Regions from separate parts of the Paenibacillus sp. FSL H3-0321 genome, predicted to be linked through region 3. Evidence: predicted binding sites of a transcription regulator. Region 3 holds the regulator's gene; each other region holds the start of a gene.
What was found. Region 3 encodes LexA, which represses DNA repair genes until DNA is damaged. Its sites were predicted from a motif close to CGAACATATGTTCG; they were not measured.
Positions count from the first base shown of each region.

Region 1: addB (helicase-exonuclease AddAB subunit AddB) is a predicted target of LexA. The motif match lies at 6,980-6,993, and genes of this name have one in related genera.
Region 2: MHI45_RS19830 (putative DNA modification/repair radical SAM protein) is a predicted target of LexA. The motif match lies at 7,472-7,485, and genes of this name have one in related genera.

Region 1 is NZ_JBBODH010000001.1:2,400,337-2,410,289, reverse strand. It holds gene MHI45_RS10650 (Na/Pi cotransporter family protein) at 1-77, opposite strand, end outside; gene MHI45_RS10645 (class I SAM-dependent rRNA methyltransferase) at 176-1,576, shown strand; gene MHI45_RS10640 (helix-turn-helix domain-containing protein) at 1,700-2,716, shown strand; gene MHI45_RS10635 (ABC transporter ATP-binding protein) at 2,886-4,700, shown strand; gene MHI45_RS10630 (ABC transporter ATP-binding protein) at 4,684-6,423, shown strand; gene MHI45_RS10625 (hypothetical protein) at 6,438-6,854, shown strand; gene addB (helicase-exonuclease AddAB subunit AddB) at 7,099-9,953, shown strand, end outside.
Region 2 is NZ_JBBODH010000001.1:4,433,982-4,443,934, reverse strand. It holds gene MHI45_RS19860 (Ger(x)C family spore germination protein) at 1-1,203, opposite strand, end outside; gene MHI45_RS19855 (spore germination protein) at 1,217-2,839, opposite strand; gene MHI45_RS19850 (glycoside hydrolase family 3 C-terminal domain-containing protein) at 3,075-5,861, opposite strand; gene MHI45_RS19845 (hypothetical protein) at 6,067-6,258, opposite strand; gene MHI45_RS19840 (hypothetical protein) at 6,445-6,855, opposite strand; gene MHI45_RS19835 (LytTR family DNA-binding domain-containing protein) at 6,848-7,297, opposite strand; gene MHI45_RS19830 (putative DNA modification/repair radical SAM protein) at 7,529-8,839, shown strand; gene MHI45_RS19825 (TIGR03915 family putative DNA repair protein) at 8,839-9,726, shown strand.
Region 3 is NZ_JBBODH010000001.1:764,455-774,407, forward strand. It holds gene metH (methionine synthase) at 1-1,634, opposite strand, end outside; gene MHI45_RS03160 (FixH family protein) at 1,814-2,236, opposite strand; gene MHI45_RS03165 (HAD family hydrolase) at 2,473-3,258, opposite strand; gene MHI45_RS03170 (hypothetical protein) at 3,294-3,821, opposite strand; gene MHI45_RS03175 (DUF896 domain-containing protein) at 3,872-4,081, opposite strand; gene MHI45_RS03180 (LysM peptidoglycan-binding domain-containing protein) at 4,192-4,605, opposite strand; gene lexA (transcriptional repressor LexA) at 4,899-5,525, shown strand; gene MHI45_RS03190 (L,D-transpeptidase) at 5,700-6,038, shown strand; gene MHI45_RS03195 (DMT family transporter) at 6,455-6,832, opposite strand; gene MHI45_RS03200 (TetR/AcrR family transcriptional regulator) at 6,833-7,384, opposite strand; gene MHI45_RS03205 (hypothetical protein) at 7,686-8,426, shown strand; gene MHI45_RS03210 (response regulator transcription factor) at 9,023-9,700, shown strand; gene MHI45_RS03215 (sensor histidine kinase) at 9,697-9,953, shown strand, end outside.

The sequences.
Region 1 (9,953 bases), 1.6 Mb from region 3:
GCGGCTTCCATAAGCTTCATGCCGGCAAGAAAGATAACTAGACCATATATAATAGGGAACAGCAGGTCACGGATCATAAGGACAGGCTCCTTTGAACGGGGGTTGTACACCAATATATGAAAGCATTGCAGTGGACATGTATGAAATCATTAACACGAACAGGGAGTTGAAGTCATTGGCATCGGTTATTCTGGAACGAAACCGCAAGAAAAGACTGGAGCAGGGTCATCCGTGGGTCTACGCCAGCGAGGTGGCCTCGGTGGATGGAGATCCGCAGGCAGGCGGATTGGTGGATGTGCTTAATCACCAGGGGCGTTTTTTGGGTGCAGGTTATTATAATCCGGCTTCGCAAATCCGGGTGAGAATTCTCTCCCAGAGTTTTCTGGCCGTCATGGATACGGCCTTTTTCGCAGAGCGGTTCTCAAGCTGCCTGCAGCATCGGGAACGTTTTCTGCCGGAAGCAGACGCGTACCGGCTTGTGTACGGCGAAGCTGATTTTCTGCCCGGCCTGATTGTTGACCGTTTCGGCGAGATTCTTGTCGTTCAGCTCTTGACGCTGGGCATGGATCTGCGCCGCGCCGAGATCGTGGAAGCACTAGTACAGGTGATGAATCCACGCGGGATTTATGAGCGGAGTGATGTTAGTGTACGGGAGCTGGAAGGCTTGGAGCAAAGAACCGGAGTGCTCTACGGGGAATGTCCGCGCCACATTACTGTAAGCGAGAACGGTCTGAAGGTAATCGTGGATATCGAGGAAGGCCAGAAGACGGGCTATTTCTTCGACCAGCGGGAGAATAGAGCTTCCATCGCTCCGCTGATTAAAGGCTGGGGCGGCCGCAGCGGAATTACGCTGCAGGAGATCGAGACGGAAGAAGGTCTGGTCCAGACCCTGCCGGTGAACAAAAGCGGCAAGCCGGTCACCTTCCCGTATTGGGACGGTGCGACAGTGCTGGAATGCTTCGCGCATACGGGCAGCTTCACACTGCATGCCTGTAAATACGGAGCCAAAAAGGTTACCTGCCTCGACGTATCCGCCCACGCGATCGAAAGCGCCAAGGCCAATGTGGAACTGAACGGATTCACGGACCGTGTGGAATTTGTGGTGGATGATGCTTTTGCTTTTCTGCGCAATCAGGTCAAAGGGCTGGAAGAGCGGACGGAGCGGGCAACAGGTGCAGGAGAAGCTAAGTCGGTAGCCAAGCCGGCGGCTAAGGCCGATACGGCGAAGCCGATGACTGCTGGCGGCGGACGCACATGGGATGTCGTCATTCTGGATCCTCCGGCGTTTGCCAAAACCAAAAGTGCTGTTGCCGGTGCCTGCCGTGGTTACAAGGATATTAACCTGCACGGCATGAAGCTGGTCAATGAGGGCGGTTATTTGGTGACGGCAAGCTGCTCCTATCACATGCAGCCGCAACTGTTTCTGGATACCATTGCCGAAGCGGCGAAGGATGCTGGGAAGGTCCTGAGACTGATTGAATGGCGGGCCGCAGGGAAAGACCATCCGCAAATTCTCGGTGTCGACGAAGGGCATTATCTGAAATTTGCCATATTCGAAGTGCGCAGCAAGAAATAACGACCCCGGCCCCTAGGCCAGCTCTGCGGGAGTCTCTGTAAAGAGGCTCTTTTTTTCTTTTTTTTCATTGATAATCATTCTCAATAAAAGCTATAATAACTATAGCAGGGGGCGAGGATCATAATGGGAAATAACATTTCGAATAAAGATGCAGAAAGAATTGATGCCTGCAAAACGCTGGAATGTGACGGGTATCAATATACATATCAACTGGATGGAAGCCATTTCGAGATCAGGCCGCCGGAAGAGCTTGGCAAGGGCAGCTGCCGGAGCCTGCTGTCACAGGGCCGGATTCAGATGACCGACTTCAACCTCACCTTCCACCGGAACATTGAAGCCAGTGGAGAATTCAGAGTTCCGCGGACAGAGCTGATTTTTTGCCTTGGCGAAGGGATTGAATGGGGGACCTCGCTTAAAGGCAGTACCTTTGGAATTGAAACGGGTGAGATCGCGCTGTTGCATGGGGGTGGAAGAGCGGAGAACTGCCGGTATATCGAGAACGCCGCTTACCGCTTCCTGAGCATAGATATGAGCCCTGAACAATTCGGGCGGATGACCGAAGGGATGAGCGGGGCTGACCGGCAGCGGTGCGGAATAGGAGTAGAGGCATTTTTTACTAAGCATAAGCTTACCGCATCGATACGAATGATCCTTGCGCAAATTTCCGAATGCTCGTACGGGCAGGGAATGCGGGAGCTTTATTTGGAAGGGAAAATGCTGGAGCTGTTCGCGGTCTATCTCAACGAGGTATTTTATGAAGCCGATAAGGTGCCGTTAACAGTAAAGCTGTCCAAGGATGATATGCGGAGTCTCCATCTGGCAAAAGAAATGTTGCAGCGGGATTATGCGTATCCGCCAACACTGGCCGGACTGTCACGCAGTATCTGTCTCAATGAATTCAAACTGAAAAAGGGCTTTAAAGATATGTTCGGGACCACGGTTCATGCCTATGTGATTGAGCAGCGGCTGCAGCGGGCGTATCATTTGCTGTGCCACGACAGGCTAAGTGTCAGTGAAGCGGCTTCGCAGGTGGGCTATGGAAATGTCAGCCATTTTGCAGCAGCCTTCCGCAAGAAATACGGCGTCCGCCCCGGGGAATATGCCATGAACAGCAGGAGAAGCTCAGCGGAGCAGTTGTAGCTGCGTTTGCGGGTGGATCGAAGCACGGTAGCGATACGATCCTTTTTTGAGCATAAATAATCCCGGAAGCAGTAGAGAAGGGCTTGGTTTTTCTTCTACACTTGTGCACAGAGAATCATTCTCAGTGCACTTTTTTTGTGCGTCCATTTATAGAACGGAGGAAAGAGCTATGGGTAAGAGCAAGACGGGTATACCTAGATTACTGGAAATTGCCGGAGAGAAAAAAGGGCTTCTGCTCCTGTCAGGGTTGCTGTCATCCACCAGCGCCGTGCTGATGCTCGTTCCCTTCATTTCGGTTTATTTTATTCTCGCTGAGCTGTTGCGCCATGCAGCTTCCCCCGGAGGGATAGACAGACAGGCTGTTATTTTCTGGGGACTTGCTGCACTTGGCGGGCTGATTCTTGGGTTGATCACTTCCTATTGCGGGATCATGTGCTCGCATGTGGCCGCTTTCCGCATTCAGTATCAGCTGCGGATCACTATGACGGAACATCTCGGCAGGCTTCCGCTGGGTTACTTGAACGGGACATCGACCGGCGCTGTCAAAAAAACGCTGGAGCAAAATGTAGATAAGGTGGAGAACTTCATCGCCCATCAGCTTCCCGATATTGTCAGCGCAATGGCAACTACAATACTGATGCTTGGGGTGATGTTCTGGCTCAGCCCGCCGCTGGCGGCCGCTTGTCTGCTTCCGGTTCTGCTCGGGATCATTCTGCAGGCGGTTCTGATGACCAGCAGCAGGGGGCAGGCCAGTGTGAAGCAGTATCATCAGTCGCTGGAGAACATCAATGCATCTGCTGTGCAATATGTGCGGGGGATGCCTGCTGTCAAGGTGTTCGGCCAGACGGTCCACTCCTTCCGCAAATTTTACCGCGATATGGTCAGCTACCGGGATTACTGCCTGGAGTACACAGACCGTTTCCAGAACGGTTACATCACCTTCAAAACATTGCTGGCTTCCTTGTTTCTCTTCATCCTGCCCGTTGGCGTCTACCTGCTGAGCCGGGAGCCGGACAATAGGTCGACAGCCGCGGTGCTGCTGTTCTTTCTGATTATGGCGCCGGGCATTTCAGCCCCGCTGTACAAGCTGCTCGCGCTGGCCTCCAGCACCCGTGATATCGGCGAAGGCGTGCGGAGAATGGACGAGCTGCTGGCACAGCAGCCGGTACCGGAACCTCTGTCGCCGGAGTCTCCAGGCAGTTTTGAGATCGAGTTTTCCAATGTGAGCTTTACGTATGATGAGAGCGGGGAAGCTGCTGCTGCGCTGAGTCATATTTCCTTTCGGGCAGAGCAGGGGCAGGTAACGGCACTGGTCGGACCATCCGGTTCGGGCAAATCCACGGTGGCGAGTCTGGTGCCGCGGTTCTGGGACCCGCAGGAAGGGAATATTCGCATCGGCGGCGTGGACATCCGGCATATGGCAGTTCGTGAACTGATGGACACAGTGGCTTTTGTGTTCCAGGAATCCTTCCTGTTCTACGACACGCTATACGAGAACATTGCCGTCGGCAAACCGGGAGCTTCAAGGCATGAGGTCGAAGCTGCAGCTAGAGCGGCCCAGTGCGACGATTTTATTACACGCCTGCCGCAGGGCTACGATACGCTGATCGGCGAAGGCGGGGTATACCTCTCAGGTGGAGAAGAACAGCGAATTGCGGTGGCGCGGGCCATTCTTAAAAATTCGCCGGTGCTGGTGCTTGATGAAGCGACTGCTTTTGCCGATCCGGAGAATGAGCATCAGATGCAGCTTGCGCTTACTGAGCTGATGCGCGGCAAGACGGTCATTGTCATTGCCCATAGACTATCCTCGATCCGTGAAGCCGGGCAGATTCTGGTGCTGCGGGACGGACAGATTGCTGAGCAGGGCAAGCATGAGGGGCTGCTCTCGCAGAACGGCCTCTATGCGGACATGTGGCGGGCTTATACCGGTGCAGGAGAATGGGTGATGGAAAAGGGAGGCTTGGAACATGAAGGTACTGCATAATATTACTGCGGGTAATCCGCGCCAGTTGCTAAAACCAGTGCTGTATTCGCTGCTCAGTAATTTGGCTGCCGTTTTTCCGTTTGCGCTTATTATTGAAGCGGTCCGGCTTATTTTCGAGCCGTACATTTCTCCCGGGATGGTGCTGCAGACAGAGCGGCTATGGTGGATTTGCGGCGGACTTGCGGCCACGGCAGTGCTGATGTTCCTCAGTGAGATTCCCGCTTACCGCTCGGCATACCGGGGAGCCTACAACGTGGCTGCACAGGGCCGGGCAGAACTGGCCGAACATCTGCGCAAGCTTCCGCTTGGCTATCTGACACGCCGGGACCCCGGCGATCTCGCCAATATGATCATGGGCGACTTTACGCTGGTGGAGACCGGCATCTCCCATCTGCTGCCGCAGCTCGCCGGTGCCTTTGTACTGCCGCTATTCGCCCTGTCCGGCATGCTTATGCTGGACTTTCGCATGGCTCTGGCCATGTTCGCCGCACTTCCGTTCGCCCTTCTGATGATGATTCTGTCTTCTCGCCTAAGACGCAGGCTTGGAGCCTCGCATATGCGGGCCAAGCTGAACGCCGCCAACCGGCTGCAGGAATATTTGAACGGCATCCGCGTGATGAAGGCTTATAATCTGACAGGCCAGCGTTTTGTCCGTCTGGAGCACTCCTTCAAGACTCTAATGAAAGAAAGCATCAGGCTTGAGGGAATCTTCGGGCCGGTGATCTTGACTGCCATGGGCCTTCTAAGAGCCGGACTGCCGCTGATGGTCTATATCGGTGTACATCTGCTGCTCGGCGGCGAGCTTGGCGTGCTGCAATTTGCCGTGTTCCTGGTCGTCGGCACCCGAATCTATGATCCGTTGACGAACGCACTGGCGAACTATGCGGAATTCCGCTACAACGAACAGGCAGGCGGCCGTATCGTTGATCTGCTGAACGAACCGTTCATGACTGGAGAATCCGCACCGCTGCCGCAGAACGGCGACATAACCTTCCGGAATGTAACCTTTGGCTATGGCGGTGAACCGGTGCTGAAGGATTTGAGCATTGTGCTGCCCCAGGGATCGCTGACAGCTATTGTCGGGCCCTCAGGCAGCGGCAAAAGCACTGTGCTTCGCCTAATCTCGCGGTTCTATGATCCGAATGAGGGCCATATCACGCTTGGAGGACGAAAGCTCAGTGAGATAGAGCCGGAGCATTTACTGAAGGCGGTATCTGTGGTCTTCCAGGATGTGTATCTGTTCCAGGATACGATTGGCAATAACATTGCCTTCGGCCGGCCAGAGGCTTCTCATGAAGAGATCCGGCGGGCGGCGGAAACGGCGCGCTGCCATGATTTCATCATGAAGCTGCCCATGGGTTATGACACCCCGGTAGGTGAAGGCGGGAGTACGCTGTCCGGTGGGGAGAAGCAGCGGATCTCGATTGCCCGCGCCATTCTCAAGGATGCTCCGCTTGTACTGCTGGATGAAGCGACTGCCTCACTGGACCCGCAGAACGAAGCCGAAATCCAGCAGGCCATTGATGCCTTGATCCAGGGGCGGACGGTCGTCGTTATTGCCCACCGGCTCAAAACGGTCCGCGGCGCGGATAACATTATCGTACTTGAAGAAGGAAGACTGGCTGAGCAGGGACGCCATGAGGCATTGCTGGCCTCGGAGGGGCTGTATGCCCGTCTATGGAAGCTGCAGCAGCAATCAGGCGGGTTCCGCATATCATCGTAACAGGGGGAAGGGAAATGAGCCTATCGATAGATGAGTCTGGTTGGCCGCTTGTAAGCATTAATCTTGGGAGTGATTTTGGCCGGGAGACGGTGGAGGAGTATATCCTTTATTGGGAGAAGCTGCTGGAGCGAAAAGTGCCTTTCGGGCTGCTGATGCAGCAGCAGGGAGAACGCAGTGAACGTCCTCCGCGTGACTCGGCGAAGCTGTACATGGACTGGTGCAAGGCCCATAAGGACGAAATCTCCCGCCTGTGCGTAGGTATTGCCATAGTAATGGGAAATGCCATGCTGCTTGCCTTGTATAAGCCGGTGACCGCATTGTCCACCAAAAGAATGTATGGCTGTCCGGGAGGGGCGTTCTCCTCCCAAGAAGAGGCGGCCCGGTGGCTGGAACCGCTGCTGATGAAGAAAGGGGAGGGCAGCAGGAAGTGAAGCTGGACCATGCTTATTTGTGAATATTACTGTGAATGATCAAGAGACTGCCGCAGCTTAAAAACGCGGCAGTCTCTTTGTGCTGTACATGCGGATATCCATCCGCTGAAACTTGAAAACAATGGCAAACGTATGTTCCGTTTGGAAGAGATATGCTATAATGTTGGGACGGATTCATCAACTGGGTTTAGAAAATTGATACCGGTTGTATTCATAGATTTGGCCACGGAAGGAGTCTACTGCAATGACGGTAAACTTTTTGATAGGCCGCTCGGGCAGCGGCAAGACAACAAGAATATGGGAAACGGTATCCTCAAAGCTGGAGTCTGAGCCGCTGGGCGCACCGATCATTGTACTTGTTCCGGAGCAGGGCTCGTTCGGGGCGGAGAGAGGCCTGCTGGCAGCAGGCAGCGTGAAGGGCAGCATCCGGGCCCAGACCTTGAGCTTCTCGCGGCTTGCATTCCGGGTGAAGCAGGAGACCGGGGGCAGCGCCAGTCTGCCCATCAGCGAAGAAGGCAAAAAAATGCTGATATACAAGATCGTCAACCGCCGCAAGGAAGAACTGAAGCTGTTCGGCGCTTCAAGCGAGAGACCGGGCTTTGTGGAACGGCTCAGTGCACTGCATACCGAGCTGAAGCGCTGCTGCCTGGGTGCTTCCGATCTGGAAGAACAGCTGGCAAGAATGCGTGAGGCCATAGGAAGCAGTCCGATTCTGGCCGGCAAGCTGGATGATCTGCATATCGTATTCAGCGAGTTGGAGCAGGAAATGTCACAGCTGTATATAGATCAGGAAGACCGGCTGGCTGAACTGGCGGAGCATATTGCGGATTCCTCTTACATAAGAGAAGCCGAGATCTGGGTAGACGGGTTCCATGGTTTTACCCCGCAGGAATTTATGGTGCTGCGCGAACTGATGCAGCATGCATCAAGGGTGACAGTGGCCCTTACGCTTGACCGGATTTATCCAACGGGGCTGCAGCCGCATGAACTGGAGTTGTTTCACCCCTCCGCAGTTACGTATATCAAGCTGCGCGGGATGGCCGAAGAGCTGGGCCTTGCGGTCTGGGACGAGCTGCTGGCGCCGCCTGTGCTTCCGCGTTTCGCCGGAAGTCCGGCCTTGGCCCACCTGGAGCGCGGATTTCACCGCCGCAGCCGCTGGAGCGGCGATACCGGGCAGGCTGCGGAAGCCATCACGATCAGCGCTGCAGTTTCGCATAGAACAGAGGTCGAGGGCGCGCTGCGTGAAATGATCAGGCTGGCCCGGGATGAAGGGGCGGAGTACGGCGAGATGGCTGTATTCATGCGCAACATTTCAGATTATGAGCAGCTGATTACCCCGTTGTTTCAAGACTATGGCGTCCCGTTCTTCCTGGACCAGAAGGTGAATGAGCTGCATCATCCGCTGGTGGAATTTGTACGGTCCGCACTTGATGTGGTGCGTCGCCGCTGGCGGTATGAGGATGTGTTCCGCTGTGTGAAGACCGAGCTTCTGCTTCCGCTTGACGGCAGTATTACCCGCGAGGATATGGACGCGCTGGAGAATTATGTGCTGGCCTGCGGCATCCATGGATACCGCTGGACCGACGGACGTTCCTGGAAAGGAATCCCCAGTCTTTCGCTGGAAGGCAGCCGGATTGTGGATGAGGAGCTGCTTCTGAAAATGGAGCGGTGCCGGGAGTGCATTACCGGTCCGCTGTATGCTTTTGAGAAAAGAGTCAAGAAGAGCCGCAGTGGTCTGGAGCTATGTACAGCGGTGTACCTGCTGCTCCGGGAGTCGGATACCGCCCGGAAGCTGGAGAAGCTGAGCAGAGAGGCACTTGAGCTGGGACAGCCGGAACGTGCGCGGGAACACAGCCAGCTATGGGATGCAGTGCTCGATTTGCTGGATCAGATCGCGGAAATGATGGGATCGGAGAGAATGGAATTTGAGCTGTTTGCCGGGGTGCTGGAGACCGGACTCAGCGAGCTTAAGATGGGTTTGGTTCCGCCTGCCCTGGATCAGGTGCTGGTCGGAAGCATGGACCGGACGAGGGTTTCAGGTGTAAAATATGCTTTCCTGCTGGGATTCAACGAAGGGGTTGTCCCTGCACAGTTCAAAGAGGATGGCATCCTGTCCGAGGGAGAACGGCTGCTGCTGGAGAACAGCGGAATGGAGCTGGCTCCGGGATCCTCGCGCAAGCTGCTCGATGAGCGCTTCCTGATCTATGGCGCGCTGACAACGGCAAGCACCAGACTGTGGATCAGCTATGCCACAGCCGATGATGAGGGCAAAGCGCTGCTGCCTTCGGAAATCATCCGCCAGCTGCATGGCATGTTCCCGGATGCTTTGCAAGAACGGTCCCTTTCCGGGTTCCCCGCAGCGGTATCTCCTGACGAAGCCGATGCAGGTGAAGCTTTGCATCTGGGCTTTGTGGGGCATCCCGGACAAAGCCTGCGCATGCTGATCATGCAGCTGCGCCAGTGGCGGCAGGGAGTGGAAATCCCCGGACTGTGGTGGGATGTCTATAACTGGTTCGCGGAGGATGAGCATTGGAGTCCGAAGCTGCAGCAGCTGCTGGGTTCGCTGTTCTACCGCAATGACGGCATTCCGCTTAAGCGGGAGACCAGCCTCCGTCTATACGGAGGCAGAACACTGCGCGGCAGCGTGTCGCGTATGGAGAAATTCGTTGCCTGCTCCTTCTCCCATTTTGCTTCATACGGCTTAAGGCTGAAAGAACGCCAGCTCTATAAGCTGCAGGCGCCGGACATTGGACAGCTCTTCCATGCCGCGCTAAGCGATATGGCCAAGCGGCTGCAGGAGCAGGGCCGCGGCTGGGGGAGCTTGACGGCTGAGGAATGCCGCCGGGAAGCCGGAGAGACAGTAGACAAGCTGTCACCGCTCCTGCAGGGCGAAATTCTGATGAGCAGCAAACGCTACGGATACATTTCCCGCAAACTGAAGAATATTGTCGGCCGCGCTTCCGTGATCCTCGGCGAGCATGCCCGCCGGGGCAGCTTCGAGCCGGTGGGGCTGGAGCTGGACTTTGGCCCGGGTAAAGATCTCCCGCCGCTGAGAATTACATTGCCTAACGGCTGTGTAATGGAGGTGGTGGGCCGGAT
Region 2 (9,953 bases), 3.7 Mb from region 3:
GAGCAGCCGGCTAAATGAACTCTGAAATAAACCGGGCCGTTTCAGGTTCACTTCTACATCGATGTCAATGTCCATGTTAGCAATTTCCTCAGGCCAAGTTTCTTTTAAACTTTTCCAATCCTCGGGGGATTTACGGTGTATTTTATTGCCGATTCCCGCAAGGTCGACTTTTAAATGCTGTACCGCTTTCCATCCTTCCAGGATTTGCGAGCCAATAATCTTCTCTGCCTGCTGCTCCAACTTGTCAATACTTTGCGTTTTTAAAAGATCTTCAGGTGTAGTGGTCCCCAAAATCTCACCTACAACCACTTTAGCCTTGACTTTTATCGTATAATGCAGAGGCCCTTTTACCGGTGTAACTTTTACCTTTGCTTTTCGGATCAGGAAAGCGGACACATTGGCATCCTTACTTTTATAGCTTAGAGTGATCGTATGTATACGGTTGGTTAGCCAGGAGAGTCCCACACTCTCGTTTTGGTCCAGTGTTCCAACCATTTTTGCTTTCTGGAAGACGCTTAACCCGGAAATCTTTAGTTTGCTGCTGGCCGAGGTCTGTTGGAATACACTTGCCGACTCTAAATTTGAGCTGTCAGTGCCTGTAATAGATACTTCTGGAACTCCAGCAGCGCCGCTGTCGGAACTGATGCCCAGAGCCAATTCATGTACGGATACCGAAGGGTAATACGAACTTAACTGCTCATTTTTTTGCAGGATGTTGGATAACGCTCTGCCGGGAAGCTTCTCCGGGGGGATCAGCTTCTTCAAATAATCTCTGGCTTCGCCATTGGCAACTAAGACTTTAACTGTTTCCCGTGCATCAGGATTACGATAATAAGTGTCTAGAATTTCTTCAATTCCGGTTTTTGCTGCTTGTTTGCCAATGATAAGAATATTGGTATGTGCAAAATACAGCTTACGCGGATTTTCCCGGGTGCTGGCCGCTACAGCCTCTCTGATGGTTTTTCCATGTGCCGAGAAGGTATGCACAGCGGCTTGAGATCCGCCTGCACCGGATGATCCGCCTGCGCCGGAAGACATTGCCGATGGAATGATGACCTGGTAAGTAATTGTCCAGTCCCCCTGCTGCCCATCAAATCCGGTTGCTGTTGTAATTCCTAATTCGTTCATTTCAATTCGGTTTCCGCAGCCTGCAAGCATTAGACCAGCAACAAGCAAAATGGCAACTACCCAGCATCGGTGCACATAGATCTCTCCTTTAAGCTTTTGGTTCAGGCTCGTCTGCACTGCGGACAATGTTGTTCGAACCGACAGGATATTGGTGAGGAGCCTGTCTTTTTTTGTTAGTTCCGGATTTTATATTGGGTCTTGTTTTCATTGCCCACCAGGGTGCCCGAATTAGCAGATCTTTCATATTTGACTTGTAAAATGGACTGTATGGCAATAGATAGTCACTACCGAACGATTTTAGAGAGAGCAGATGAGCTAAAATAGGAACAACCCCTGCCATAATTCCGAATAAACCGAGAGTTCCTGCCAGCAGCATGAGAATAAAACGCAATAAACGTACGGCAGTTGCCATACTGAAGTATGGAATGACAAAGTTGGATATAGCAGTAAAGGAGACGACGATTACCATTGCGCCCGAGACCAGACCTGCTTCTACCGCTGCTTGACCAATAACCAGAGCTCCTACTATGGATATGGCTGGACCAATCGCACGGGGCATCCGGACGCCTGCTTCACGAATCACTTCAAAGGTTAATTCCATCAGCAAGGCTTCCAGCAGAGCTGGAAAAGGAACCCCTTCCCGTTGGGCGGCCAGAGTTACTAACAGGATGGTGGGAATCATTTCTTGATGGAACGTTGTCAAGGCAATGAACAAGGAAGGAAGCAGCAAGGAAACCATGAACGATAACAGACGGATCACCCGCAAAAAAGATGAAATGTCGTAGCGCTGGTAATAATCTTCGGCTGTCTGGAAGAAATTATAAAAAGTTACCGGGGCGATTAATGCGAACGGTGTCCCATCCACCAAAACAGCTACTTGTCCATCTAAAAGGCTTCCAGCAACGGTGTCCGGGCGTTCTGAATTTAACATTGTAGGAAAGGGAGTAAGCGGCGCATCTTGAATGAATTCTTCGATATAGCCACTTTCAAGGATACTGTCTGTATCAATGGTCTGAAGCCGCTTAGCGATCTCCTGAACCACACCGGGATCGGCAATTCCTTCTATGTAGGTTACAATGACAATGGTTTGCGAATATTGGCCGATAATGTGGCTGTCAAACTTAAGATCAGGTGTCCGCAGTTTCCTTCTGATCAGAGAGATATTGATTGAGATATCCTCTGTAAAACCCTCTTTCGGCCCCCGGATCACCCCTTGCGAAGTAGGTTCCTCCACGGCTCGTCTGACCCCGCCGGCAATGGAGACAGCCAGAGCAGATTGTAAACCATCTATTATAATGACGGCACTGCCTGTAAGGACAGCTTGATAAATCTGATTTTGCGAATCAATCATTTGAATATTTCCTGCAGGCAGTGTTTTTTTTAATAAAGAAGCTGCAAGATGTTCTTCTAACCGGTTAGAGGATGTATCGGCTAATTCTTTAACTAAGCTTTCAATAAGATCGGATAACAGGCCTGGGTCGATTAGCCCTTCAATATAACAAACGGCAAGAGGGCCGGTGTGCTCAGGATTATCGGAAAAGTCCCGGATGGTAAAGTCAGGGCTTTGACCCAGTCTCTTTTTAAGTGTGCATAGAGTACTGGCTAATGATGCATTTATAGGCTCGTTTAAGGCCTGATGTTTGGATTTTACCGCATCCTGGTTGGAACCTTTCGCTGGTCTCAATACATTTTTAATCCAGTGTTTTAGCATGATTAGCCTCCTCTCCTGAGAATACTATTTGCGGTCATTCCCCAATGTATGCATAACAGGACATCCATAAACAATCCGCTGGGCTGGAAGAAATTATTTTAAAGATTTCAGACTGGATTTAGGCGGACAAATCCCTCATTATCAAAGTGCCATTATATTATTCAGGAATCAGCAAAAAGAGAGCACCCCTAGGGGCACTCTCCTGTACTTCATATGGTTAGTTTCTTTGCAGCCTTTACACTTGTTTGAATTCAATCGCGTTAATCTGCATGCCTGGTTTGACGAAATCAAACTTCATTTCATAGAGGCCTGCTTCCAGCTCAATCTTCACGAGCTTCAGCGTGATCCATCTGCCGTCCGTTCCATTGGTTTGAATAGTCGTCACCACTTGATCGTTTAGAGTCATATTGCTTGCACTCTGAGCCAGCTCTGTATCCGGAGACATGACGCTTGCAAAGATCCGGTATACGCCTGCTTGATCAACTTTTATGAAGGTCGATCCGGCTGCAGCTGTTTGGACCACTGCATTGTCAGCTACGGTTTGGGCTTGCCCAGCGGCAAGAGCCGGATTCGCCTTGAAGGCATCAACCGTTTCTGCAATCACTTGTTCTCTGGAGAACACAGGTGCCTGCATCAGGAACTCACAAATATTGATAGCGCTGCGCTGCAGCTCTCCACGGGTCAGAGTGCCATTGTCCAGGGATTCAATCGTGTTGTCTCCCCAGACATTGGTTTCTGCACCATAGTTGCTGACAACCATATACAAGTCATTTTGTGCACGGACCATCCAGTTTGTGTTCCTCCGGTCAGCAGGACCTCCATCCACGACATCGTTCATTATCGCCCACCAGTCGGTCATCACGATGCCCTTGAAGCCCCATTCTCCGCGAAGAACCGTAGTATTCAAATCATAGTTGGATGCCGCCCAATGCCCGTTCACCGGATTATAGGAGGTCATAATCGAATTGGCTCCACCCTGTTTTACCGCGATTTCAAAACCTTTCAGATAAATCTCACGGAGCGCCCGTTCGGACACAATCGCATCCACCTTACTGCGGTGCTTCTCCTGATTGTTGCAGGCAAAATGCTTCAGTGTGGCGTTCGAGCCGCCCTTCATAATCCCGCGGGTGCAGGCTGCAGCAAAAACCCCTGAAATCAGCGGATCTTCCGAAAAATACTCAAAATTGCGCCCGTTCAATGGACTGCGGCGGATATTCAGACCCGGTCCCAGCAACGCATCTACACTGTTGCTTAACAGCTCCCGGCCTTCCATGACATACAGCTCTTCCACCAATTCAGCATTCCAGGTTGCTGCCAGCAAGGTTCCAATGGCAACCTGTGTCGCCTTCTGCCCGCTGTCCATGCGAATGCCCGACGGGCCGTCTGCGGTGCAGCCAACCGGAATTCCATAACTGAACAGCTGATCGCTTACTCCACCGAAAGCCGAAGCCGTACCCGGTGTAACGAGCGGACTGCTCATGCCTTCGCCTCTGACAATCGCCGCCAGATCCTGGTCGCTAAGCTGGGCGATAAAAGTCTCCATGCTGACTTTGCCTTCATGGACATCTCTTAATTTATATCCTTGATTGCCGGTTTGCGCTAAGGCTTCAGGGAGATTGCTCTGAATACGTTCAGCCATAGAAACCTTTTGTTTCGGTACCTCTGCATAGGCAAGTTCATAAGAGCCATCTGCTTTGCGGACTCCCGGGTGTATTCTTGTAAAGCTCTCCGTCGGCGCCAGCGCCTCTTGCAGCTGCTCCACAACCTGAAGAGCTTCCACGCTGTAACCGCTCTGTCCTTCCACGCCAACTTCGGCCAGCGCTTTAACACTGGTTCCCACGTAAAGGCGGTATGTCCCGGCTTCCAGCACATAAGCAGAAGCATGACCGGTCACTCCGGCGTCATCGTAAGAGGCCATCGAATGAACAGGGAAGCTTACAGTCAGACGCTGCGATTCACCCGGCTGGAGAAGTCGGGTCTTCACGAAGGCAGCCAAAGCTTTGGCCGGCTGGCCCAGCTTGCCTTGCGGCGCTTCATAATAGACCTGAACGACCTCTTTTCCCGCAAAGGCAGTTCCCGTATTAGATACGTTTACTTCAATAGCAATGTAGGCTTCTCCATCCTTGGTGATCACTTTGGCTTCTTCCGGCTTCACTTCAAACCGGGTATACGATAGACCGTATCCAAATTCAAATTGAACCCGCTCCGGGCAAAACGTCTCAAAATAACGATAGCCCACATAAATATCTTCCTGATAGAAGTTCTGGAGTTCATTACCGTAATTACGGGTCGAGGGATAATCCTCGATGGAATATGCAATCGTATCGGTTAATTTACCGCTAGGTGTCACTTCTCCGGCCAGCACGTCGGCAATCGCATTGCCACCCTCCATACCGCCCTGCCAAGCATAAATCACACAAGGAATGGGGTGCGCATAACCTTCATCGTTCAACCAGCTCATATCGATAATATTGGAGACATTCAGCACAACGACGGTTTGCTCAAAATAGGCCGTCACCTGCTTCAACATCGCTTTTTCTTCATCATTTAACTGGTAGCTTCCCGGTTCGTCGGCATTATCCTGGTCTTCTCCGGCCGTACGTCCGATCACTACGATAGCTTTATTGGACTTAGCTCTTGCCTCTGATACCAGTTCATCGGTTAAAGGCATCTCCTTCTGGTGCCACGGCTCTGCAGCCCAGCCCCCGCCGCCATTATCAAAAGGGTTGCTCTCAATCCACGTTTCATATACAGCTGCCAATGGCTGGTTAATAGAAATGTTCTGTTTACTCCGAAGACCATCCAGCAGATTGGTTGTATGCGAAACATGGACACTGCCGCCCGAACCGGTTCCGCTGCGATAATAATTCACCTGGGTTCTGCCGAAAATGGCAACGTTGTCACTTGCCTGAAGCGGAAGAACTTGTCCTTCATTCTTTAACAGCACTGCACCTTCTGCGGCGACGACTCTGCTGAATTCAGCAAACCCTTCTAATGGAACTCCAAAACTTTGTGTGCTCAATGTATTCTCTCCCTATTATCATCTCTATACTTATTTCAACAACTTAATATTAATATACAAGCTCAGCTTCTATAAAAGCAAAGTTTCATCTGTTAATATTGTGAATATTCGGCTTGTTCATCCACCCAGACATTCCTAAACACCCGCTCCATGAGCGGGTGTTTAGGAAAAGCACGAAGGGGCGCGGTCCCCGGCGGCCTGATTTTTATTTTTTACGCCGTTGTTTCGTCATCCGGTTATACATCACAAACGCAGCTATAATCGCGCCGATCATGCCGACGCTGGTCGCTGAATCATTGCCCATGCCAAACAGAAGGCACAGGTTCGTAACCACACTTCTCGTAAGCAGCGCAACCAATATCAGCATCAACGGACGCCAAATGTTATATCCTCTCATCCCTGCAACACCCCTGACCTAATTTTCACAAATCGGCAAACCCACTCAGCCTAAACCAACAATCTAATCTACTATTAGATGCTATTATAGCATAAGTAGGAATGCGCATACATTTTGGCCAGATTACAGAGCCGGGAGTAGTTAATTCCTTAGGAATAACACTTTCGCCCCCCGCCCCGCTGCAGCCTACTTCAGTATCTTGTTCAGCTCTTCCACTCTTTTCCGGCTGTCTATTCTAGCGTAGAAATAAAAAGCTATGGTGTGCAATACAACCGACAATAACAGCATTCCGGGCCACCAGGGCAGAATAACGTGAAACATATCTTGTGAAAATAACCAGACAATCAGCATTCCGCCCACTATCGTAATAATGGAGGAAATCAGAATATTCCAGAACGGCTTTAAAGTGAAATGATTCCATAAGGCATCGTACATAATTCCAAATAATACGGCCGATATTGCAGCAATCCCCGCAACATGCCACAGGTATACCATACTGATCGGTTGTTCCCTATAAAACAACGTTAACAGTAACGTTACCCATAAGGATGTCACCGTAAATACTTGAAAAAAAGAATGCTTGAACTGGCTAATCATGATATCTCCCCCTGAATTGTTTAATGTAATAGCGGCTGACAAAGTAACTGGAATGATCCGTGAGCACCACTTGAATCCTTGCGTTGTCTGTGGATGAAAACTCTTTAATATAACCCGTATTGATGATGGTTTGATTATTGATTTTCATAAAAAGGGCTGAATCCAGACTTTCGTTGACAACCTTCAACCGTTTATTGAGCAAATACCTTTCCCCGGTAATTACACGTACGCTGCACATGCGGTCTTCCGCTTCAATTACAGCAACCGTACTCCACCCGATTTGAACATGGCGGTCATTTTTCGCGTTGATCACTACAAGCTTTTTCTCTGCGGTATGAATAGCCTCTTTAATATTCCCCCAATGTTCCTTTTCCGCAGGATGGGTACTTACTTTGGCGACACCCCGGTCTAATCCTGAATCGGCTTCAAATATAACGTTCAATGCTGCGCCCTCCTTTCACAACTAATCTTATAAGCAAAACCTTGCTAAAACTATAGTATTGCGTTTTCTTGCAAAATCCTGCGGCTTTGTTGCACGGCGCGCTGCGGTGCATATGCACTGACACGAAAGGACACCCTTATGTGTGTATTTTTATGTATTTCTTTGATTTTGACAAGAACATTTGTTCGGGTTATACTTTTCCCAAGTGAGGGGGATTTGACCGTGGATATCATGGAGAAACTCGAAATTTTAACGGCTTCGGCCAAATATGATGTGGCCTGTACCTCAAGCGGATCGGACCGCAAAAGTCAGGCCGGAGGCATGGGCAATGCCGTCAGTATGGGCATCTGCCACAGCTTTGCGGCGGACGGCCGCTGCATTTCACTGCTAAAGGTGCTCATGACGAACAGCTGTGTTTATGATTGTGCGTATTGTGTCAACCGCAAATCGAATCAGACGCGCCGTGCTGCATTTACACCGGAGGAAATCGCAGACCTCACCATGCAGTTCTACCGCCGCAATTACATTGAAGGCCTGTTTCTCAGCTCCGGCATTATGCGTAACCCCGATTATACAACCGAGCAGCTGATTGCCGCTCTGGATCTGCTGCGGAACGTCCATCATTTCGGGGGCTATATCCATGTGAAGGCGATTCCCGGCGCAGATGATATATTGCTGTCCAGACTCGGCCTGCTCGCCGACCGCATGAGCGTCAACATCGAGCTGCCCTCCAAGGAGAGTCTTGGCCGGCTTGCTCCCGATAAGAGCAAACAGTCCATTCTGAAACCGATGGCCCTTATTAAAGAGAAGATAAACGAGAATTCTTCGGACATTGTCAAATACAACCATGCTCCCCGCTTCGCACCGGCCGGGCAGAGTACACAAATGATCGTAGGGGCAACACCGGATACCGATTACCAGATTCTCAACCTCACGGAAGGGTTGTACCGGAAGTATGGGCTGAAGCGTATCTTTTACTCTGCCTACACCCCCGTGGTAGAGCATTCGCTGCTGCCTTCCCTGGACACCAAACCTCCGCTCCTGCGGGAACACCGGCTCTATCAGGCTGATTGGCTGCTGCGCTTCTATGGCTTTCAGGCCAAGGAGCTGCTGGATGAAGCGGCGCCCAATTTCAATCCGCTGCTTGATCCCAAATGCAGCTGGGCCATCAATCACCGCGAGCAGTTCCCGGTTGAAATCAACCGTGTGCCGTACGAAACGCTGTTGCGTGTACCGGGCATCGGCGTAAGGAGTGCTCAGCGGATTGTAAAAGCACGGCGGGCGGGAACATTGGATTTTTACGCGCTGAAGAAGCTCGGTGTCGTGCTGAAGCGCGCTCAATTTTTCATTACCTGTAAGGGAAAAATGCTGGAGGGGTTAAAAGTCGGCGAGCATACCCTGCTTCGTTCACTCATGTCCGGCCAAGAGCTGTCCCCGTTTCTACAGCCGCAGTACGAGCAGCTTTCCCTGTTCGATGACACGTATTTGGCAGCCTTGCCTGCAGCGGGAGCGGCAGCACTGAGGAAAGGAGAATCCTCCTGATGTTCAAGACGGCCGCTCTGGCCTATACCTATGACGGCAGCTTTGAGGGCCTGCTATGCTGCGTGTTCGAGAGTTATCAATGGAAAGAAACCCCGCTTACCATACATTCGGAGGGTGAGGGGCAAGGTCTGCTGCTGGAATCCAAATGGATTGAGACCGACAACGCCAAAGCAGACCGGGTGCTGCGCTCCATACCTCTGCGCATCTGTCCTGAGGCCGAAGAGCTTGTCCGTTTAGGATTCTGGACATGTACGCCAGACAAGGAACTGCTGCTGCTGAATTTTCTGTATCTCGGCTTCGCACATGGCCGCAAGGTTATGGACATGCTTGCCGATGATACCGTGAATGCCTTGCAGAAGGCAGTACAGCATCTGCGGCGGGAAGGGCATCTTTTTCTCGGTTTTGTGCGGTTTTCCGTTTACGGTCCGGTCATGGCGGCGGTGATTGAACCCCGCAACTACGTGCTCCCTGTCATTCAGGAGCATTTCTGCGACCGGTTTCAGGGCGAAAGCTTCATGATCTATGACAAGACCCATAGGATGGCGCTGATCCATCAGCCCGGCCAAGAAGCCATTATTCCACTGCAGGAATGGATACCCCCGGAGCCGGATGCGGCTGAAGAAGCCTATCGCCGCCTGTGGAAGAAATTCTATACTGCCATCGGTATCCAGGAGCGCCGCAACGACCGGCTGCGTTCCTCCCTGATGCCCAAGCGCTACTGGAAGCAACTTACGGAAATGGACGGGGGCAATGCGGCGGTACCGGTGCTCACAGCAAAACAGGCGCAAACTACACGACTGAAGAGCAAGGAGCGGCGTGAAGTGCACCAAGTAGAAACGGCTACACCATCCTTACAAGGACGGGATCCGTTTCAGGGAGAACGATAAGGACAATTTACAGTACCATTTTCTGATCACATGCGGAGAAAGGCGTTTCGCTACTAGGTAGTTTTTTGTGTGGAGGCTTACGTCTCGGTGTTCCAGGGACTTCGCTCTTCTTCCGAAGGCGTGTGTGTGTCCGGAAAGTGTATTCCTGGCTCTGAGTACAAACGGACCGAGTTGCACTTATTTGGGGCTTTTAGCCTGTTACAGTAGGAAAACGGACTCCAGCGCAG
Region 3 (9,953 bases):
CCGGCCTTCGTGCATTCATACAGAAAGACCGAGTTCAGCACCTCACGGCCCGCTTCCGGCAGTCCAAAAGAAACATTACTGATTCCCAGTATCGTATGCACGGAAGGCAAGGCTTCCTTAATCATGCGGATGCCATCAATGGTCTCCTTAGCAGAGCCGATATACTGCTCATCCCCTGTACCAACAGGGAACACCAGTGTATCAAAAATCAAATCCTCTGCCGCCAGCCCATATTTGTTCACCAGTAGATCATAGGAGCGTTTGGCAACCTCCAGCTTGTCTTCCGCTTTAATGGCCTGTCCGGATTCATCAATCGTGCCTACGACAATCGCAGCCCCGTATTTATGAATCAGCGGTGTAACCAGTTCGAATTTTTCTTCACCATCTTCAAGGTTAATGGAGTTAATAATCGCTTTGCCCTGGCAATATTGCAGCGCCAGATCAATAACCTTGGGATCGGTTGTATCGATCATCAATGGAACCTTCACTTTTTTGACTACCAGCTCCAGAAACAGCTTGATGTCCTCGATCTCATCGCGGTCCGGATCCTGTACGCAGACGTCAATGACCTGAGCTCCACTTTTGACCTGTGCCCGGGCAATCTCCGAGGCTTCCTCGTATTTCCCTTCCACGATCAGCCGCTTGAATTTCCGTGAGCCGAGCACATTCGTACGCTCACCTACCATATAAGGACGGTTGTCACTCTCAACGTAAACAGGCTCAATGCCTGACAATGCCGGCGGATGACTTCCCTCCAGCTGGCGCGGCGGATAAACCGCTAATGTCTCAGCCATCGCCCGGATATGATCCGGTGTCGTTCCGCAGCACCCGCCGGCAATATTCAGCCAGCCCTTCTCGGCAAAACCTGCCAGCTTGCGGGCAAGCGAATCCGGTGACTCATGATAGTTCCCGTTCTCATCCGGTAACCCGGCATTGGGATAGCAGCTAACTGCTGCCGAAGAAATTGCCGAGAGCGACCGGATATGATCGCGCATAAACTCGGGTCCGGTTGCACAGTTCAGCCCGATGGAGATCGGCTTCAGATGCTCCAGCGAGATATAGAACGCCTCAATATTCTGTCCAGCGAGCGTCGTACCCATCGGTTCGATAGTACCCGAGATCATGACTGGCAAAGTGATGCCTGCCTTCTCAAAGGCGTTGCGGATGCCGATGCTTCCGGCTTTCACATTCAAAGTATCCTGGGAAGTTTCCAGCAGCAGGGCATCCACTTTGCCGTCAATCAGCGCTATAGCCTGCTCCTCGTAGCTATCCACCAGCTCCTGGAATGTTACGCCTCCGGTGACCGAAAGCGTTTTTGTTGTCGGACCCATCGCCCCAATTACGTAACGCGGGTGATCGGGCGTCTCAATCTTGTCAACAGCATTTCTGGCCAGCCTCGCAGCTTCCAGGTTAATCTCCCGGGCCCGCTGAGGGATATCGTATTCGGCAAGCACAACCGAGGTTGCGCCGAAGGTATTCGTCTCGATCAGATCTGCGCCTGCTTCAAGATATTGTTCATGAATAGTCTGTATAACCTCCGGACGGGTGAGCACAAGCATCTCATTACAGCCATCCAGCTCATCCCCGCCAAAATCTTCACCGGTAAGTGGCACCTGTTGAATCATCGTGCCCATTGCTCCGTCTAAAATCAGTATCCGCTGCTGCAAGCTTTCAGCAAGTGTGTATTTATCCACTTCATATCCCCCCAGTAAAACATTAGAGTAAGTTTAGCAGAATAAAGCGGAATCGAAAAGCCTTCCTTTCCACTCTGCATAATAGTTTTTCTTTATAGCCAGCCTCTATCTCTATTTCATTATGGCTGCACTGTAAGTTCTTTAGTCGGCATAGAGTGCTGTGTTCTAGCTGTTACATGCGAAGTCACATCATAGTTGCCTTCCTTCATCAGGATCGACTCAGCTTTATATGTACCGTTGCCGGAGAGCTTGCCTTCAAGCTCCTGCTTGTCTTCTTCATTATTTTTATTCACAATCTCAAAAAGCACCGCCTTCGCATCATCCACAGCTTCACTGCCCTGGGTAACCACAGCCTCAAAAACTACCTTTTGATTTACCGACACGTCCCCCGGATTCCAGCTCAGCTCGACGTGAATCGGTTCCATAGAGTGCTCTGATCCGTCATGCATATGGCTTGATTCTCCATTATTACCTGAACAGCTTACAATCATTGACATCGCCGCAATCGTAAAAAGAGCAATCAGCTTCTTGGGTTTCATCATCCGGAGTCCTCCCGACCAAGGTAGAATTTATAATGATATTTCCAGCTTGCGGTTGCATTCTTTTACTATTATACACAACATATTCGCAATTTTAGAAGATTGCTTAAACTTTCACGCCTTTTTCGTGAAGTTAGTCATTTACAGATGGATTCTCTCCCTATAATTGACCAACCTCTTGCTTTGAGCGCAAAAAAGCCAGCATCCCATTAGGGGATACCGGCTTCACAAAGGTTACACTATAGCGATTGTACCAGGGGGAGGAGCTCAGAGAGATGGCCGATTCTATAATCCGGCTGAATCTCAGGATTTGGTAATTTGCCAGTACGGTTGATCCAGACAGTAGTCAAGCCAGCGGCCAAGCCGCCCTTAATATCCGTCGTGAGTTTGTCGCCGACCATGATCCCTTGTTCAGGGGTTACATCCAGCAGCGAAAGAGCATGCAGGAAGATATCCTTGTCCGGCTTTCCTTTGCCAAAGCTGCCTGAGATGACTACATGATCAAAATAGGGGATAAGCTCAGGCACTCCGTCGAGCTTCTCCTGCTGCAGTGACGGGCAACCATTCGTGAGGAGCAGCAGCTTCACTTTACCACGGAGCGCATCAAGCACCTGTAACGTCTCTTCATACATGTAAGGCAGGCTACGGCGCTCGGCAGCAAACCTGTCTGCCAGCGTTTCGGCAAGCACCTCATCTTCGACACCGAGGGAGGCCAGACCACGCCGCCATGATTCTTTACGGTATACTGGAGCCAACTGTTGGAGCTTACGGAACTCCGGCTGTTCTCCAGCTGAGAAATTGGACCAAAGTGCTTCATAAGGATTAATCCCGATCATCTTTGTGAAAGGGAACGTCTCATAAGTCTCATAAAGATTCCTGGCTTCCCTGCGAACGGCAACTTCAAGCTCTTTAGGATCAATGGAGTCACCTGCAGCTTCACATGCATTGCGGAAGGCTTCTTCAACACTCCGTTCATCCCAGAGCAATGTATCGTCAAGATCAAATAGTACGGCGGTAATTGGCATTAGATTTCTCCCTCTCCCTATGCTGTTGTATCTTCCTACTCGTGTACTACTTCGATGTTATTGGCTTTGCCGAACTCCTCCAGGCGTACACCCATAGCCTCAGTGTTATAACGGTTAATCAGCTTGGAGAAAATCCACTGTTTGCGCTTGCCCTTATATTTAAGCACAACCACTCCACGGGACAAAGTGATCTTCTCAATATCTCCAGCCTGCAGCCAGCGTTCACGGTTATACTTAATCGTAGACACTCTGTTGCGCTCAACCTTCAGATACGGACGCCGGAAGAATAGAAGTGCCGCCAGCGCAAAGTAAAGAACGACGCCTAGCCAATTGGCAAGGATGCCGCTGCCTCTGGCCTCGTCGATCGAGCCTACCACCCAGAACATAATTCCAAGCAACATTAGAACAACTGGAAATGCAATGTTGCGGCCCTTAAAGATATCACTGTTTTTCGCAGCTGATTTTGACGAAGAAGCATAAATGGAATCCTTGCCCTGCTTCTTTCTTTGCTTGTTGACCTGCTGTGTGTTGCGTTGAACCATTCTTTCCCAAGAACGGGCCATGTCAGTTCCCCCTAGTCATCCTGTAATATCTATGAAAAAGACACACTGGACTAATGTTTGAGTCCCTTGTTGCCTTGTTCATGCTCATCATTATCCACGATTTCAATGGTGTCGAGCTGGGCCCGGAAGTTGCTGCGGATGTTGCCCAGATAAATCTCGCGGAGCTTGGCCCGTTCAGCCAATTCCTCTTCACTCAGGCCGCCATTCTTCTGTTTGCGTGCCAGTTCATTGATGCGTGCGACCAATTCGTCAATATTCAATGCTTTCCCCTCCCCTATAAATTCATTCTAACTTTGCCATGAGAAAAAGAGCTTGTCAAGGTCTACCCCCTGAAAGCTCTTTACGTCAGTCTATACTGCTTATGATGAAGTTAATACACAGGCAATGTCAGTATATCTCCGGCCTGAATGTTCCCGTTCTTCAAACCGCTTGTTTTTTTAATTCCTTCTATATATACGACCGTCTTCATACCCGCTGGTTTGTTCTTAAGGGCGATACTCCATAGCGTGTCTCCGCGTTCAACTACTACCCGTTTCTCCTGCTTCACTAATGATGCTGAACTCGCAAAAACATTTCCAACAACTGTAAATCCGGATACAACAAGCATAAAAACCAGCACAAGCTTCACCAGATATTCTTTACGGCATAATCCTAAGATCTCTGCAAATAAAGCGGCGGCGGATTGTTTCATTTCATTCATATGATTAGAAGCAGATTGTCCTCTAGTAGTATTAACATCACCGGCCTCTTCGTAGATGCTGCGGTATGTACTGTATTTTAACATTGTTATCGTCCTCCAAACACTTGTTCTTACTTTCGAAAATAATATAACACGAACATGTGTTTTGATCAATAGATTTTTTAGAACAATTGTTCGCTTTTTTTCCGTATCCATAAATGTGCCAGTTTCCAGCACCGGCTTTGCCTTTTCCCGCCATTTCCAAGCCGTTATTAGATACTAATATGGTAAAAAGCTACTATTTCCACTATTAATCTCAGATTGTTAGAACTTATGTTTGTACGAACGGAAGTTCTATGTTATAATTTTCCCAAACATACTATATGGGGTTGATTCCGATGTCAAAGATTTCGAGTCGTCAACTGGCGATCCTGGAATTTATACGTAACGAAGTCCGTAGCAAGGGTTATCCTCCGTCCGTCCGGGAAATCGGTGAAGCTGTAGGCCTAGCCTCAAGCTCCACAGTGCACGGCCATCTGGACCGGCTTGAGAAGAAAGGCCTTATCCGCCGCGACCCTACGAAACCGCGTGCAATTGAACTGCTCGGCCAGGAAGATTCCGAGAATGTACATCAGTTCGTACAGACGGTTACCCGTATTCCTGTCGTAGGTAAGGTCACCGCCGGGGTGCCGATTACCGCAACGGAGAATATCGAAGATTACTTCCCACTACCTTCCCACTACGTGGGAGACAACAAGGTATTTATGCTCTCCGTTCTCGGTGACAGCATGGTGGAAGCAGGTATTATGAATGGTGACTACGTAATCGTCCGCCAGCAGCAGACTGCTGACAATGGCGATATCGTCGTTGCCATGACTGAAGAAGACGAAGCTACCGTCAAGACATTCTACAAAGAACGTGACCACATTCGTCTACAGCCGGAGAATCCGGCTTATGAACCCCTCCGTCTTAACCGCGTTACGATTTTGGGACGAGTTATCGGTCTCTTCCGCGATATCCATTAATATTTTGTTCATATTTAAGGGCTGCTTCACTTTTTCAAGTGAAGCAGCCCTTTCCCCTTTTCAAATGGTCATTTTACTCATTGCGAACATTTGTTCTATTCCTCTTAAATAACATTTCCTTCGAACAGCAACAGCACTCCGCACATATTCTGATATCAAAGGAGTGCTGAACCTATGCCTAATTATCGGATTATTGTTGATCTGTCGCAGCGCATGCTTTATTTGCTTGACAATAACATCGTTACCCGAGGGTTCCCTGTCGGTATTGGCACCATGCTTACCGTTTCACCGGCGGGAGAATACACTATCATTAACAAACAGCCTAAGCCTGGCGGACCCTTCGGTGCATTCTGGATGGGTCTATCCAAACCACATTACGGCATTCATGGAACGAATGACCCTTCCTCCATCGGACATATGGTCTCCCATGGCTGTATCCGCATGTACAATGAGGATGTGCTGGCCCTTGCAGCAATCGTACCTATTGGAACACGGGTTACAATAAGGGAGTAACAGTATGGTGGTCAGACAAAAAGCAAAAACACCCAAAGGATCACAAAAAAATGATTGAGGGTGTTTTTCATTGTGCTTAATATGGGTCCTTCCTGTCTGCTGATTCATAACGGTCGCGTATTTCACGGTTTTTAGCATATATGTACAAATCCAAAGCTACTATTCCTCTACGGGCAAGTTTAACCAACAGTACGAATGCGTAAATACAAGCTACAGCCGATATGAGCCACATCAATACGCTAAATACGCCAATTCCATTAATGAAGAAATTCTCCCGATGCACAGACAACTTTTACTCACTCCCCTGTATTTTTGAATATGAAAATACCCCACCGTTCTGGCAGGGTACTGTTATTTCGTCATTATACTGTTGTATGGAACAAATTGTATATGATCTTTATTTCAACAGCTTCGTCTTAGGCTCTATCGGAAAGGCTGGTTTGTTGTGTTTCGGCAGCTTCTTCAGAAGAACTATGACCGGGACCCAGCAAATTCAGCACAATCACACCAATGACGATTAAGGTTATTCCTATTACGCTGCCTGTATTTATTTTTTCTTTCCAGATCAGTACCGAGATCAGAACTGTAGCTACCACTCCGATTCCAGACCAAATTGCATAGGCCGCATTTAATGGAATAGTCTTCAGTGACAACGACAAAAAGAAGAACGAGCAAATGAAACTAATCAGCATTACGATTACCGGGATTATTTTGGTGAATCCTTGCGATGCTTTGAGCATCGAAGTTCCTACAAGTTCGCTGGCAATGGATATCGCCAAAAACAGATACGGCACTTACTTCTCCTCCTTTACTCCGTCCATCAATTCTTTGTAAATACGTTCTTTTAACTCCAGATCTGGCGGTGCCAGTCCAAACTTTTCCGCAAACCAGAGTCCGTCGGTCGCCAGTCGGGCAATGGTTGCCCGCAGTGGATCCACACCGTCATTTTCAAAATTATGTTGCCATTCAGCATATTTCTCCTGCATGTTTGTCAACAAGCCGGGATTCGTAAATAAAGCTGCTGCCAGCACCGAGTTCATGTCACTGCCTTCTCCAAAACCATAAAAAGTAGATTCAATGTATGCCCTGCTCCATTTACCAGCTTGTTGCTGGTCATGCTCTACACGGCTCTGAACATCTTCCGTAAAGTTTCGGGTCAGCTCATCCACCATACCGGAAACCAGTTGTTCCTTGTTAGGAAAGTGATACAGTAAACCGCCTTTGCTCACGTTGGCCGCTTTAGCCACAGCTTCCAGAGTTAAGTGTTCCACCCCTTGATCACGAACAATGGAGGAGGCCGCTTGCAAAATCATTTTTTTCTTGGAGCTGTTGTTATGTATAGTCACCTTATCACCCCGATCCCAACTATACCGTCTGGACGGTTTTTTGTCAAACCAATATAAGTATAAATAACCTGGCTTTTCCGCAAGCAGAATATAAAATAAAGAGCATACACCATACGCTTGCAATGCCCACAAAATGGGTAATAAATACCATATAGTTTGAAGATCAGCTATTCGTTCCGCTATTGGCCGTTCTCTTTAAGTTTGGTTACGCGCATATGTCTTATCCATACTTATGTAAGGTGACTGAATGGGCTATCCTAGAGTTATACAGGAATTCACCCTTACAGGCGGGAGGAAAAAGATGAAAAAGAACAAACCATTCTATAATATTTGGTGGTTCTGGGTGGTCTTAATAGCCGCCGGCATCATAGGGCTGGTTACCACCGGGAACGAGGACAAGTCAGATGATCATACTGCTTCGATTACGGCGCTAGCAACAGCGATGGTTACTGCCAAGCCAACAACCGAATCAAGTCCATCTCCAGCAACAAAACCAACGACTAAGTCTACAGCAGAACCTGCAACTGCCCCAACCCCTTCACCTTCAGCTGAACGAACTGCCAACCCCACTCAATCAACGTCTGCTGATCAAGTACCTTTATCTGCTGACGAGGTGCTAGCTTTTACTGCCAACCTTACAGGTAAAACTTTTATAAAAGATGTAATCGTCGGGACAGACAATATAACCGTTACTTTTTTTGAGACCTACCAAGCATATAAAGAAGCGAACCCAACCTCCGGCATTACGAACGAAGATTACATCGATTACTTTTCTACAGGCGACCAAATAAACAAACTTCTTATGGAAGAAACAAGCCAATTATTCGCGCAATTCCACGGAGCTGCTTCGATTGACATGGTGATTCCATACGATGGGAAAATCTATTCCGTAGCTCTCACGCAAGGAGAAATTGAGCGATTTTATAACGTGGACTTCAGTACACTGGCTTCCAATGGAATGTGGAGAGAGAATGTTAGCAAGCCACACTTCAACAAAAGAGACCGGCAACAATTCGTTGAGCAGTTCGTCCAAGTAAATTAACAAGGAGTTTGTGATGTGCACCGATTAATTGTATAATCTACTAAATATTAACTAGGAGTGATCGCAATGAGTAAACTCACGCGTTCAGATAAAGCTATCATTTCCTTTTTACTTGGATTCGCCTCCCTGTTCATTATTGCGTTCTTCGTAATTCGATATATTGTACAGAATGTTTCATTTGCTCCATAAAATCCATATTTACTTTCGGCACTTGTCTGGGAAAAGTTTAAACCATAGACATCAATACCCCGTCATTATAATCACTGACGGGGTATTGTTCGTCAAAGGATGGTGAACTATTTTCCAGTTACAGTAGCCGGAGTCTGATTCTCAAGGATCAATTGATAGTTTTGCACACCCAGTGGCGCTGTTTCAACAAACAATTCTTCAAGTGTTATATTATTATCAAAGACATTAGTTACCAGACACCAATTATGGCCCTCAATTCCACCCTATGTTTCTGCCATTTCATCATCTCCTCCCAGTTCTGTTTTATACTATTTTTGGGAGATGTTAATGCGTAGATTAATAACACCCGGCTAAACATCTTTTTAGTTATCGCGCTAAGTAAAACTGACAGGATCGGAGTAAAAATAATGAATAACATATTAATAGTTGAAGATGATATCGCCTTGAGCGATGGTATTGTCATTGCACTCAAAGGGCCCCATATAACCATCATGCAAAAGCATGACTTTGCCTCTGCAAAAGAACAATTAAATACTACTGCCTTTGATTTAGTAATTCTAGATGTTAATTTGCCGGATGGAAGCGGGCTGGATCTTTTAACTTACATACGCCAAACAACAACGGTGCCAGTTATTGTTCTAACTGTTCATGATCTGGAAACGGATATTGTCACTGGCTTTGAGCTGGGTGCCGATGATTATATCACTAAACCTTTTAGTCTTATGGTATTAAGGGCAAGAGTAGGAGTTCAACTAAAAAAAGCCAGACACCCGCACCCCGACACCATTCAAGTTGACGATTTCTACTTTTCATTTGATAAAATGAAATTTTTGAACAATGGTAATCCAGTCGAGCTTAGTAAAACCGAGCAAAGACTACTTCGTATCTTGATTGACAATCGGGGGATTACTGTTTCCCGTGATCGTCTGGTGGACAGCATCTGGACAGTTGGAGCCGAATATGTAGGTGAAAATGCCCTGTCTGTGACGATAAAAAGGCTGCGTGATAAACTCGAAAAGCGCCCCTCTGCCCCCCAGTACATCAAAACCGTCTATGGGATCGGTTATACATGGGCTATAAAATGACAATCTCGAACTATATATGTATTGGAATTGCCGTTATTGCACTTATAGCAGCAGCTGCTGCGATTATGCTATACCGCAAAAACATCGACAAAACTATAAAAACATTTGAGAACATGATTGATACTGCGATTGACGGCAACTTTTCAGAGAAGGTTTTTGACGAATCCGTTATATCTGCGTTAGAGGCAAAGCTCGCCCATTTTCTAGCTCTTTGTTCAGTATCTTCTAAAAATTCACTTGCTGAAAAGAATAA